Regions from separate parts of the Stenotrophomonas sp. YJH_SMC_36 genome, predicted to be linked through region 2. Evidence: predicted binding sites of a transcription regulator. Region 2 holds the regulator's gene; each other region holds the start of a gene.

Region 1 (4,378 bases), on a different contig from region 2:
GGCGGCGCGGGCGATCACCCGGGCCACTTCGGCCTCGACCTGCGCTTCCTGGGTACGGTCACGCCATTCCACCACGCAGCCGACGGTGTCGCCGTCCTCGTTGCGGATGGTCGACACGACCTGGGCGAACTGGGCATCGCCGTACTGCATCGGGCGACGGGCCACGCCGTGCTGCTTGAGGTTCGCCAGCAGGGACGGGTCCATCTCGCCACGGTGTTCCAGCACCGTGACCGGCTTGCCGATCAGCGAGTCCTGTGCATCGAAGTCAGGCAGGTCGCGGCGCACATCGTCCTGGTACTGGCTCAACGTCTGCTGCAGGGCACGGTTGCTGTAGACGATGGTGTTGTTGGCATCGGTCAGGTAGACGCCGGTCGAACTGTAGTCCAGCGCGGTCCGGATGCGCAGGTTCTCGCGGGCGATGGCCTGGTCGGTCTCGATGCGCTCACGCAGATCACGCTGCATGCGCTGCATGGCCTGCATCAGTTCGCCCACTTCATCCTGGCGGCTGACATCGATGTGACCGTCGAGTTTGCCGCCGGCGACATCATTGGCCACCGAGACGGCACCACGCACGCTGCCGACGAGGGCGCGGGCGAACAGCCACACCAGCACCAGGCCGAGTGCGGCGCCACCCAGCAGGGCGATCACGGTCAGGACGGACGAAGCGGCATAGGTGGATTCGGCCTGTTCGCGCGAGGCGCGTGCGAGGCGGTTGTCTTCGGCAATCAGGGCTTCCAGCGCCGCGGCGGCCTTGCGGTGCTTGGTGCGGGTCTCGCCGACGAAGGTATCGATGGCGTCGTCCGGCAGGTCCAGTTCCAGCATCTCGGTGACGCTGTCGTAGGAGGCCAGGGCGTCCTTCCAGTCCTTGGCGAAGGTGTCGAACAGCTTCTTCTGCTGGGCGTTGTCCACCAGCTTCGGATAGTCCTTGATGGAACTGTCCATGCTGGTACGCAGCGCGGCAGCCTGCTTGCGCGCGTCGGCCTTGACGTCATCGCTGGCACGGATCAGCTGCTGGTAGGCACTGTTGCGGTACTCGCCGAGCATGCCGCGCATCTCGCCGGCCAGGCGGATGCTTTCCATGCGCGAACCGGCCAACTCGGTGGTGACGTTGTTCAGCGAATGCAGGCCACGATAGGCGACGATGCCCTGCAGCAGCATCACCAGCAGGATGACGCCGAAGGTCACCATCAGCTTCGGCATCAGTTTCAGGTTGTTGATCCAAGGCATGGGCGTTGCGATCTCCTAAGGCAGACGCGCACGGGCATCGGGCCCGGTTGCGGCGGCGGCCACGCCGGCACCAGGACCGGCGTGACTGCGACGGACAGCGGATTACTTGATGTTGGCCAGCTTCAGGCCGGCCGGCGAGCTGACTTCGATCTCGGCGCGCGAGGCATCGCGCTGGATCTTGCCGATCACGCACACGGTCTTGCCTTCCAGCGTTTCCAGCGGGAACGAGAACTTGCTGCGGTTTTCACCGGCGATGCGCGCCGAGAAGGTGTGGCGCGGGAAGGCGCCGCCCATGTACAGGAACGTCGGCTGGCCTTCGGAACCTTCGGCGAAGCGGGCCTTCTCGACCTTGCCGCAGACCATGCCGTCCTTGCCCACCGAGCGCGGGGCCAGTTCCGGCGGGATCATGTCCGAGGACTGGGCGAGGGCGGACGACGCGGTGGTGGCCAGGGCGGCAGCCGAAACGAGCGCGAGCAGGGACTTCATCGGGGTGGTTCTCCGGGAGGGTGATGGTTTTTTGCCGGTGGTACGCGTTCCCGCGCGGCCGGCCTCTGTCCCCCTATCGGCACCGCCGCAGGGAACTGAAGGGTTTCGTGACAGCAACGTGAAGCGGTACGCAGACTCAGGCGGCGGCGTCCTCGAGCAGGGCCGGCTGGCCCATGTCCGCGCTGTCCAGCAGGGTCTCGATGTCCAGCAGGATCAGCATGCGGTCGTCCTGGGTGCCGATGCCCGAGATGAACCGGGTATCGACCGCAGCGCCGAATTCAGGGGTCGGGCGGATCTGTTCGGACGACAGCGGGATGACGTCCGAGACGCTGTCCACCACGATGCCGACCACACGGTCATCGACATTGAGCACGATCATCACGGTAAAGGCGTCGTAGCGCGCGTTCTCCAGGCGCAGCTTCAGGCGCAGGTCGATCACCGGCACGATGGTTCCGCGCAGGTTGATTACGCCCTTGATGTAATCCGGTGCGTCCGGCACCCGGGTGACGGCATCGTAGCCGCGGATTTCCTGCACCTTGAGGATATCCACGCCGTAATGCTCGGCGCCGAGCGTGAAGCTGAGGAATTCGCCGCCGGCGCTGGCGGCGGAGCGGGTCTGGTCGTTCATCGAGGGGTCCTGGTTCTGCCGGAAGTCCCGGTGTCAGGCTCGATATCGGCCCCGCGCGGGGGGACTTTAGGCAGGGCCGTGACAGGACCTCCCCGGCTGGTGAGGACCGGATGGCGCCAGGCCACGGCCGGCGCCAGCTACATCTCTCCGTTCCTGCGTGCCTTGCGCTGGCGGTCGATCCGGAAGATGTAGCGCTGGATGGCGCTGTCGCCACCGCGAGGCAGACTGTCGAAGCGCATCCCCACGCGCTTGATTTCGGTACCGTTGGGCTGGCGCTGCGGCAGCAGGTTGCAGACCACCAGTTCGATATCCAGATCCGGCCCATCCGACAGCGACAGCACCGCCGCGTAGCGCTGCTGCAGGCCGAACACGGCGCAGTCGCTGGGCACCGCGACGGCAAGGCCACCGCCGCTGATGTCCACCACGCGCATCGACAACGCCTCGGGGCGTCCGTCCGCAGCCGGCAGCAGCAGCTGGGGCGAGTCGGTGATGGGGGTCTCCAGCCGGTACAGTTCGCGCCGCTGCAGATGCATCAGTTCCTCTGGCAGCGCAGCGCGGAAGGCGACGTGGCCGTCGTTGTCCACGCGCTGCAGCCCCTGCAGACGGAAGCGCACCAGCACGCGCTCAAGCTGGGCGAAACACAGCACATGATCGGCCTGCTCGGCTGCCCGGTTGGACGCCTCCTGCGGGCTGCCATCGATCAGCAGCACGTCCTCGTCCTCGTCCAGTTCCAACAGCGCGGTCGGGAACGAGCGATCGCGGCCGTCGATATGCGCGTTTATCAGGGAGCGCTGCTCGATCAGCGAGCGCAGCAGCTGCCGCAGCTGGCGCGGATTACGGACCAGGAAGCGTTCATCCGCGGCGTCGGCCGCATGGACATCGTGCACTGCTGTGTCGTTGCCGTCGGACATGGAATCTGTGGTCAGGGGCGGGCGCCTGCGCGCGCCGGCGCGTGGCTCGATGGGGATATCGGCCACCGCGCCGGATTATGAAGTGTGAGTCTCATCACCTTCCATCGGCCGGGCCGGGATCGAAGGAATGGGCCGGAGGCATCATTCCTCGATACCGGCGATCTGCCGCACACGCTGCATCACCGCCGGATTGTCGTCCCCTCCGTGCAGGTGGAAGCGCGCTACCGCGGCCGCCAGCAGCTGTGCCTGTTCGGCCATGCCGTGGGTGGCGGCGGTGGACGCCTCCACCAGCGTGGCGTTCTGGCGGGTGCTGGCGTCCATCTGCGCGATGCTCTGGTTCACCTGCTCGATGCCCATGCTCTGTTCCTGCGAGGCGGAGGAGATCTCGCCCATGATCTGGTTCACCTGCTGCACCGCGGCCACGACCCGCTGCATGGTGCTGCCGGCCTGTTGCACCAGTGCGGCGCCATCGCTGACCTTGCCGACAGAGGCGTCGATCAGGCCCTTGATCTCCTTGGCAGCACCCGCCGAGCGTTGGGCGAGGGTGCGCACTTCGCTGGCGACCACGGCAAAGCCGCGGCCCTGCTCACCGGCACGGGCGGCTTCGACCGCGGCATTGAGGGCCAGGATGTTGGTCTGGAAGGCGATGCCGTCGATGACGCTGATGATCTCGGCGATCTTCTTCGAGGAGGCTTCAATGGCGGACATGGTGGTGACCACCTGGCCGACGACCGTGCGCCCCTCGCCGGCGATGTCGGCCGCATCGGTGGCCAGCTGGTTGGCCTGCCGCGCATGTCCCGCGTTCTGGCGCACGGTCGCGGTCAACTCCTCCATGGTGGCGGCGGTTTCCTCCAGGCTGGCCGCCTGCTGTTCGGTACGGCTGGCCAGGTGGCCATTGCCCTGCGCCAGTCCGGCGGCGGCGCCGGTGAGGCGGCTGGAGGCTGCCTGGATGCTGCCGACGATGCGGGTCAGCTCGGCGATGGTGGTGTTGGCATCGTCGCGGATGCGGGCGTAAACGCCGTGGAAGTCGCCCTGCATCTGCACGGTGAGGTCGCCGCGCGAGAGCGAGGACAGCAGCTGCGAGATCTGCTCGATGCTGCGTGCGTTGGCATCCAGCAGGCCGTTG
Region 2 (4,378 bases):
CGAGAGCGCGGTGCAACGCGCGCTGGAAGCCTCGCGGCGCGACGTGGCTCCGCCGCCGCCGAAACCGCGCACCGCCGCGGATGCAGTGATCGCCGCAGTCACCCGCCGCCGCTCCGCGACACCGGCCCAGCAGCCGGTGACCGCCACCACATCGGCCGTGGCCGCCCTCGCCCGCGCGGCCGTCGGTGCCACCGGCCGCACCCTGGACAGTGCGGACGAGATCGTGCCCACCCGCGGCAGTTCCGGCTTCGCTGCCACCCTGGCGCGTGCCACCGTCAACGATCCGGCACTGCCGGAGCAGATCTTCGCGCCGTTCGCGAGCGCCGTCGTGGCTCCCGCACCGGCGCCCGCCAACCGCGCCCGTTTCCTGATCGACCCGCCGCAGGACGAGCATCACGAATCCCCCGCGCCGGCAGTGCTGCCGCCGCCGCTGCCGATCACCACTGCGGCCACTGCGCAGGCCGAGTCCGTGCACCCCGAGCCGCCGTACGCGCAGGACGTTGCCGAGACCACGCCAGCCCCTGCCGCTGCCGCTGAAGCGGAGACCGCGCCGGCCCCGGCGCCGCTCCTTGCCCCGGCGCCGGTACTGACGGTGGTTGCACAGGACGATGCCGAGATCCGCCAGCTGCGCCACGAAGTGGCCGGCATGCGCCAGGTCATCGAGCGCGAGATGAACCGCTTCACCGACGAGCGCCTGCGCGGCTGCCCGGTGCGGGCGACCGCCCTGGACCTGATGGACGAGTACGGATTCGATGCCGGGCTGGCCCGCGATGTGGCCATGCAGATACCGCTGGATACCGAAGCCCACCGGGGCCGCGGGCTGATGCTGGGCCTGATCTCGCGCAGGCTGCCGATCGCGCCGGTCGATCCGCTGGAAGAAGGCGGCGTGATCGCTCTGGTCGGTCCGACCGGGGCCGGCAAGACCACCACCATCGCCAAGCTCGCCTCGCGCTTCGCCGAGAAGCACGCGCCGCGCGATGTGGCCCTGGTCACCACCGACACGCTGCGCATCGGTGCCCGCGAGCAGCTGTACGGCTATGGCCGCCAGCTCGGCATCGCGGTACATGAAGCCAACAGCGGTACCGACCTGGACCAGCTGCTGGAGCGGCTGAAGGACTACAAGCTGGTGCTGATCGATACCGCTGGCCTGGGCCCGCGTGACCGCGCCCTGGCCGCGCAGCTGCAGTGGCTGCGTGCCGCCCGCCAGGTCCGCACCCTGCTGGTGCTGCCGGCCAATACCAGCTTTGGCGACATGGACGAGGTGGTGCGCCGCTTCGGCGCGGCCAACCTGCAGGGCCTGGTGCTGAGCAAGCTGGATGAGACCGGCCGCTTCGGCAACGCCCTGTCAGTGGCGGTAGACCACGCGCTGCCGATCACCTGGGTGACCGATGGCCAGGACGTTCCGGACGACCTGCACCGGGCCAGCGCGGCCAATCTTGTACTTCGCCTTGAAGATTTGCGCCGAGCGGCCGATATGCCCTGCAACCCGGAGTTGAACCATGCCGTCGCGTGAGTACGCCAAGCTGACCAAGACCTTCCCGCTGTCGGCCACCCGCAGCGAGCCGCTCGGCCCTGTGCGCACCATCGCCGTGACCGGCGGCAAGGGCGGCGTCGGCAAGACCAACGTCTCGGCCAACCTGGCCGTGGCGCTGGCCGGCATGGGCAAGCGCACGCTGCTGCTCGACGCCGACCTGGGCCTGGCCAACATCGACGTGATCCTGGGCCTGAATCCCACCCACACCCTGGCGGATCTGGTCGCCGGCCGCTGCTCGCTGGAAGACGTGATCGTCGAAGGTCCGAACGGCGTGCTGGTGGTGCCGGCCGCGTCCGGTCGGCGGCACATGGCCGAGCTGGCCCCGGCCGAGCACATCGGCCTGGTGAACGTGTTCTCCGAACTGGAACGCGAGCTGGACATCATGGTGGTGGACACCGCCGCCGGCATCACCGACGGCGTGCTGACCTTCTGCCAGGCCGCACAGGACACGGTTGTCGTGGTCTGCGACGAACCGGCCTCGATCACAGACGCCTACGCACTGATCAAGGTGCTGTCGCGCGAGCGCGGCGTGGACCGCATCCAGGTGGTGGCCAACATGGTGCGCGACCCCAACGAGGGCCGCGTGCTGTATGAAAAGCTGACCCGGGTCTGCGAGAAGTTCCTTGCCGATGTCTCGCTGAACTACCTGGGCTGCGTGCCGCAGGATGACTGGCTGCGCCTGTCGGTGCAGCGCCAGCAGCCGGTGGTGAAGGCCTATCCATCCAGCCCGGCGGCGCTGGCGATCACCGAGATCGCCCGTCGCACCGCCCGCTGGCAGGCCCCCACCGAGCCACGCGGTGGCGTTGAATTCTTCCTCGAGCGCATCCTCAAGCAACGCGGGGTGGCAGCATGAAAGGCGCGGCCCAGTACAGGGAAGTCCAGCGCTCGGCGGCGACCGAGGTCATCGCCCAGCACTCGGACCTGGTGCGGCGCATCGCCCATCACCTGGCCGCACGCCTGCCGGCCAGCGTCGAAGTGGACGACCTGATCCAGGCCGGCATGATGGGCCTGATCGAAGCCTCGCGCAGCTACGACGCCGACCAGGGTGCCTCGTTCGAGACCTATGCCTCGATCCGCATCCGCGGCTCGATGATCGACGAGATCCGCCGTGGCGACTGGGTACCGCGCTCGGTGCATCGGCGCGCCCGCGATGCGGCCGCCACCATCCGCCGCCTGGAGCAGACCACGGGCCGTGCAGCCAGTGCCACCGAGGTGGCGGCGGCCATGGACATGCCACTGCCCGAGTACCTGCGGCTGATGGAGGACGCCTCGCGCGGCCAGGTGCTGAGCCTGGAATCGCGCATCGAAGACCAGGGCGAACTGGACACCGTCGCCCAGGGCGGACCCACACCGCAGCAGGTCCTGGAACGTGGCGAATTCGGCCGCGAACTGGGCAAGGCCATCGGCCATCTGCCCGAACGCGAACAGCTGGTGCTCTCGCTGTACTACGAGCAGGAGCTGAACCTGAAGGAGATCGGCGCGGTGCTCGGCGTGAGCGAATCGCGCGTCTGCCAGATCCACGGCCAGGCCGTGCTGCGCCTGCGCGGCCGGCTGAAGATCTTCGAGGCCGCGGATGCCGGGCTTGAAGAATGAACATGCCCGCGGCGGCCACGGCCACCGCGGGCGACTGAACAACAAAGGAACTCCGCTTTGAACAAGAACATGCGCATCCTGATCGTCGACGACTTCTCGACCATGCGCCGCATCGTCAAGAATCTGCTGGGCGATCTGGGCTTCACCAACACCGCCGAAGCCGAGGACGGGCATGCCGCACTGTCGATGCTGCAGAGCCAGCCGTTCGACTTCGTGGTCACCGACTGGAACATGCCGGTGATGACCGGCATCGAACTGCTCAAGGCGATCCGCGCCGATGCCAAGCTCAAGACCCTGCCGGTGCTGATGGTCACCGCCGAGGCCAAGCGCGAGCAGATCATCGAAGCGGCGCAGAGCGGCGTGAACGGCTACATCATCAAGCCGTTCACCGCGCAGACGCTGGAAGAGAAACTGGGCAAGATCTTCGAACGCCTGGCGGCCAGCGCCTGATGGACGCCACGGTCGACAAGAACGCCCTCGTCCTGCGCCTGCAGGAAGCCCTCGACGCGCTCGAATCCGGCGACGAGAGCGCCTGGCGCCAGCGCATCGACGCCCTGGTGGCCGCACGCACGCAGCCGATGATGAGCGGCCTGTCACGGCTGGCCCGCGAACTGGGCCAGGCCCTGGGCGAACTGCCGACCGTCCCCAGCGAGGCGGGCGAGCTGGACGACGCCTGCGCGCGCCTGGACCATGTGGTGGCGATGACCGAACAGGCCACGCACCGCACCCTGGACCTGGCCGAAGAGTGCCGCAGCCTCACCGAACAGCTGCGCGCCGAAGGCCTGCAGCCGGGGCAGGATGCGCAGCTGGAACGCATCCGCCACAACCTGACCGAGATTGCCCTGACCCAGAGCTATCAGGACCTGACCGGACAGATCATCCGTCGCGTGGTCGGCATCGTCCGCCGCGTGCACGAAGGCTTTGGCGCGCTGGGCCTGCCACCGGAGCAGCATCGCACCGATCCGGCGCTGGCCGGACCGGCACTGAAGGGACTGGACCGCCACGCGGTCTCTCAGAACGACGCCGACGACCTGTTGTCGGACCTGGGACTGTAAGCATGAGCGCGGTATCCGACGACATCACCGCCGATTTCATCATCGAGGCACAGGAAATCCTGGATCGCCTCGGCGAACAGCTGGTGTCGCTGGAACAGGCGCCGCAGGACGCCGACCAGCTCAACGCCGTGTTCCGTGGCTATCACACGCTCAAGGGCGGCGCCGGCTTCCTCGGCATCACCGCCATGGTCGAGCT
Region 3 (4,378 bases), on a different contig from region 2:
GGGCCAGGATGTTGGTCTGGAAAGCGATGCCGTCGATCACCGAGATGATCTCGGCGATGCGCTGCGATGAGGTTTCGATCTGCTGCATGGTCTGTACCACCTGGCCGACCACCTTTCCGCCTTCGCTGGCCACGTCCGCCGCCGATGCGGCCAACGTGTTCGCCTGCAGGGCATGATCGGCATTCTGGCGCACGGTGGAGGTCAACTCCTCCATCGACGCTGCCGTTTCTTCCAGGTTGGCCGCCTGCAGTTCTGTGCGACGCGACAGATCGCTGTTGCCAGCGGCGATCTCGCCGGCCGCCAGGCGGATGCTCGCCGCTGACTGCTGGATCTGGCCGACGATATGGGTCAGCTGTTGCGCGGTGCTGTTGGCATCGTCGCGCATCACCGCGAACACACCATGGAAGTCGCCCTGCATGCGTGCACTGAGGTCGCCGGCGGCGATGGCGCGCAGCAGCGTGGAAAGCGCCGCGAGGTTGTGGTCGCTGGCCTGCATCATCGCGTTCAGCGTGGTCACCATGCGGCGGAAATCGTGCTCGAACCGCTCACTGTCACCACGCACGGCAAAGTCGCCGGCGGCAGCAGCGGCGGCCAGCTGCTGGATCTGCTCGTTGATCGCCGCCAGGTTGCTCTTGGTGGTGGCCATGGCGGCGGTGAATACCGCCTTCTCGCCCGGCAGCGGCTCCATGTCCACGCTCAGATCGCCCACCGCGTAGCGCTGCATCACGTCCACCAGCCGCTGGGTGACCGCATTGCTGGACGCCACCAGCTGATTGCTGTCGGCCACCATGCGACCGTACTCCCCCGGGAAGGCCGCCGCGTCCATCCGGTAACTGAGCTCGCCCGCATCATGGCGGCGTGCCATCTCCGCCTGCGCCGCCATCACCGCCTGCAGCTGTCCCCGCATGCCCTGCATCGCCTCGAGCAGGCGCCCGACCTCATCGTTGCCGCGCGCCGGCAGCGCGGTGTCCAGCTTGCCCGCCGCCACGTCACCTGCAATGCGTACCGCCTGCGCCAGCGGCCGGATCGCCAGGTGACACAGCAGCAGGTAGACGCCGGCGCTCAATGTCAGCGCGGCCAGCACGCCGACCAGCAGCGTCAGCCACAGCAGCTGGCGAGCCTCGGCCACGATCACCGCATGCGGCACCACCACACCCAGCGCGAAGCGCTGCGGGGCATCGCCAACCCGCAGTGGCACGTACAGGCGCACATTGCCGGCGGCATCCGGCTCGAACGCTTCGACGGTCCTGTCGGCCGCGATTCCGGCCAGCATGTCGCGGGTGAAGGCATCGGTGCGCGGCTTGCCGATCTCGGCGGCGTCGGCCGAAGCCAGGACCACGCCCTTGGGCGAAAGCAGTTCAACGCGGCCTGCTCCCATCGGCGCAAGCGTCGCCAGATGCTTCTGCAGCGCCGCCAGCGAGAAATCGACGGTGAACACGCCGAGGAACGTGCCGTTCTCCACGATGGGCGTGCTCAGGGTGCTCATCAGCACTTTCTGGCCGGCGATCTCATAGGCATAGGGCTCGCTCACCTTGGGCAGCTTGTCGCGGCTCGGCCCCATGTACCAGTCACCGGACCCGCTGGCGGTGTCGGTGTAGTCGGTCATCACCGACTGCTGCGGTTTGCCATCCTGCCAGGCCCAGTAGCTCATGTAGCGACCCGTGGCGTCATGGGCCTCGCTGTTGACGAACTCCGCGTCCTTGCCATCGAAGGCATCGGCCTCCCACATGGTGCTCTTGCCCAGCCACTCCGGGTGCGCGCGCAGCTGTTCGCCGAGCACGGCCGCCAGGCTGGCACGATCAGGCTGGTCGCCCCGCGCGCGCTGGGCCAGGACGGCCTCGACCATGGCATCGTTACTGGCGAAGGCGGTGCCCAGATCGGCCGCGACCTGGCGTGCTTCGGCCTGCGCCTCGCTGGCCATGGTCTGCCGCGATGCGTTGATCAGGCTGGCACTGGCCTGGCGGTAGATCAGAAAGGCGGTCAGGCCGAAGCACAACAGCGCGATGGCAGCGGTGCCCAGCATCAGCTTGTGGGCGATGCTGCCCGGACGACGGGCAGCGGCGGAGCGGGAAGACGGCATGGGAGGGTCCGCAAGGCAGGTCAGGACATCCGGCACCGCGTTGGCGCCGCGCTGGTGCGCGATCCCTCGCGCGGCGACCTGTCTGAGCCGGGCGATGCCCGGCACCGCAAGGGCGCACCGGGTTAGCGGCCGTTCCGCGGCGGGGTTGAGCCGTTGCCCTGCGTCAAGCTGAATGCACTCAGTTTGGGATGGCTCATACGTGCGGCGAACCTACTCGACCACCCGGTCCTTCAACCACTGCGTGCGTGGCAGCACTTCGATGCTGCCTGCCGCGTACTGCTGCAGTACATCGTCCGGACCGTAGCGCGGCTGCCAGCCCAGCACCGCAACCGCACGGCTGCCGTCGTACACGCGGTCGATGCTCAGCGGCAGTGGCCAGCCGCGGCGCTCGAACTCGGCCAGCAGCTGCGGTGCGCGCCGCGCCAGCACCCGGCGTGGCTGGGTGGCCAGTTCCAGGCAGTCCTCGCGCCGGAAGGGGGTCGGCGCGCAGGCGATGTAGCGCTGGAACGGTGCGCCCCCGTTGTGCAGCAGCGCGGCATGCGCGCTGGCCACATCGCGTGCATCCAGGCCCCGGTGCAGGCGGAACATCGCCATGCGCTCGGGAGGCTCGGGGAAGCAGCGGCCCATGCGCAGCACGCGCACGGCGAACGCCTCCGATGCCGCGGCTTCGGCCAGCGCCTCGGCCTGCAGCTTGGTGCGGTGGTAGATGGTCCTCGGCAGGGGTTCAGTGTCTTCGTCGATCCAGCGGCAACCGCCCGCCACCACGGCATGGCCGTACAGGGCGGTGGTGCTGGTCAACACGAAGCGTCCGACGCCAGCATCGCGCGCCAGCCGCAGCAGCTGCGCGGTCGCCTCCACGTTGATCTGCTGGAACACCGTGTCCGGCACCAGCCCGACATGCGGTGCATGCAGCGCAGCGGTGTGGATCACCGCATCCACGCCGCGCACGGCACGCTCCAGTGCCTTCGTGTTGGTGACGTCGGCAATGATGCGTGTAGTGGCGAACGGGCTGCGGTCCAGCCCGATGACTTCATGGGTGGCCGCCAACGCGCCGAAGATCGCGCGTCCGATCCGCCCGGAACTTCCGGTCAACAGAATCTTCATTGAGTCCATTCACTCAACAGCGCCCGGGAGCTACCGGGATGAACCGATTCTAGGCGTGGCCTGTGTCGAGGGCGATAGCGGCGCTGCGCAAGTGCAGCGTCAACAGCAGGCAGGCACAGCGTGAAGGCCACGCGCCATCCGCGGACGCACCGTTAGCCTGCCGTCGGCAAGCATGAGACTCCGCCACGCCGAGAGAGATCCCCTATGGCCAGCAGCAACCGCGGGTTCGCGTCGATGGACCAGCGCACGCAGCGCGCGATCGCCGCCAAGGGTGGGCGCGCCGCCCATGCCTCCGGCAACGCCCATGAATTCAGTCCCGCCGAGGCGCGCATTGCCGGCCGCAAAGGAGGCGAAGCCATCAGCCGCGATCGCCAGCACATGGCCGCGATCGGTCGCGAAGGCGGGCATGCACGCCACGCCCGCGCACAACAGCAGCGCCAGCAGTCCGATCAAGGTCCACAGGGCCGCGACGAACCGGGTCAGCAGGACTGAGCGACGCGCCTCAGCCGTGGCTGAGGAGGTTCAGCAGGCGCCCGAACGGGTCGCGGACGAAGAACCGACGCACGCCCCATGGCTCCTCGACGGGGCCATACACGACGTCGATGCCAGCGCTGCGGATCCGTTGCAGAACGTCATCCAGATCGTCCACCTCGATCGACAGGTCCGGTACCGGCGTTCCCGACCCACCCTCGCTGGCGAAGCTGAGCTGCGCAGGCGCAGTGTGCTGCCCGGCGTAGGTGACGATCCAGCCATGATCCATCACCACCGGCATGCCGAGGATGCCGCCGTAGAACGCGGCGGCGCGCGTCGGATCGGGTGTGGCGATGTTGGCGACGATGCGTCTGACAGCCATGACGTTCCTGTTCAATGAGGGGCAAAAACGAAACTGCGCGACCGGCCGGCACGCCGTCAATCTTCAGGGGGGCGTGTACAGACTGATGCGGCAGGGCGAAAAAAGTGTGGCTTTCGTCACGAAACATTAACGCGTTAACAAAATTTCCGTCACATCGCTGGGGGTGAAACGCATCCAGGACAGTTAGCGGCTGGGTAGACCGTCAATCAAGGAAGTTTGCCTGATGAATCACCCGCTGCATGGCCGTTCGTCCCGCTCCCGTTCCCCCTTGCAACGCCCGCTGGCACTCGCGGTGGCCAGCTCCCTGCTACTGGCAGCCGCCCTGCCGGCGATGGCCTCCG

What was found. The regulator FliA, encoded in region 2, starts transcription of late flagellar genes. The targets are predictions, from matches to a motif close to TAAAGTTTNNCNNNCNNNGGCCGATAA.
Region 1: a site for FliA is predicted at 2,384-2,410, ahead of AC5P76_RS18695 (chemotaxis protein CheW). Genes of this name have one in related genera too.
Region 3: a site for FliA is predicted at 2,203-2,229, ahead of AC5P76_RS18100 (methyl-accepting chemotaxis protein). Genes of this name have one in related genera too.

What each region holds. Positions count from the first base shown of each region.
Region 1 is NZ_JCAFTD010000016.1:2,240-6,617, reverse strand. Features, by position in the region: partial or broken gene AC5P76_RS18705 (methyl-accepting chemotaxis protein) at 1-1,227, opposite strand, end outside; gene AC5P76_RS18700 (hypothetical protein) at 1,330-1,713, opposite strand; gene AC5P76_RS18695 (chemotaxis protein CheW) at 1,850-2,341, opposite strand; gene AC5P76_RS18690 (flagellar brake protein) at 2,479-3,252, opposite strand; gene AC5P76_RS18685 (methyl-accepting chemotaxis protein) at 3,394-4,378, opposite strand, start outside.
Region 2 is NZ_JCAFTD010000012.1:27,173-31,550, forward strand. Features, by position in the region: gene flhF (flagellar biosynthesis GTPase FlhF) at 1-1,513, shown strand, start outside; gene AC5P76_RS18435 (MinD/ParA family ATP-binding protein) at 1,500-2,387, shown strand; gene AC5P76_RS18440 (RNA polymerase sigma factor FliA) at 2,384-3,127, shown strand; gene cheY (chemotaxis response regulator CheY) at 3,185-3,577, shown strand; gene AC5P76_RS18450 (protein phosphatase CheZ) at 3,577-4,182, shown strand; gene AC5P76_RS18455 (chemotaxis protein CheA) at 4,185-4,378, shown strand, end outside.
Region 3 is NZ_JCAFTD010000010.1:129,312-133,689, forward strand. Features, by position in the region: gene AC5P76_RS18100 (methyl-accepting chemotaxis protein) at 1-2,080, opposite strand, end outside; gene AC5P76_RS18105 (NAD-dependent epimerase/dehydratase family protein) at 2,291-3,184, opposite strand; gene AC5P76_RS18110 (KGG domain-containing protein) at 3,389-3,676, shown strand; gene AC5P76_RS18115 (VOC family protein) at 3,687-4,037, opposite strand; partial or broken gene AC5P76_RS18120 (S8 family peptidase) at 4,261-4,378, shown strand, end outside.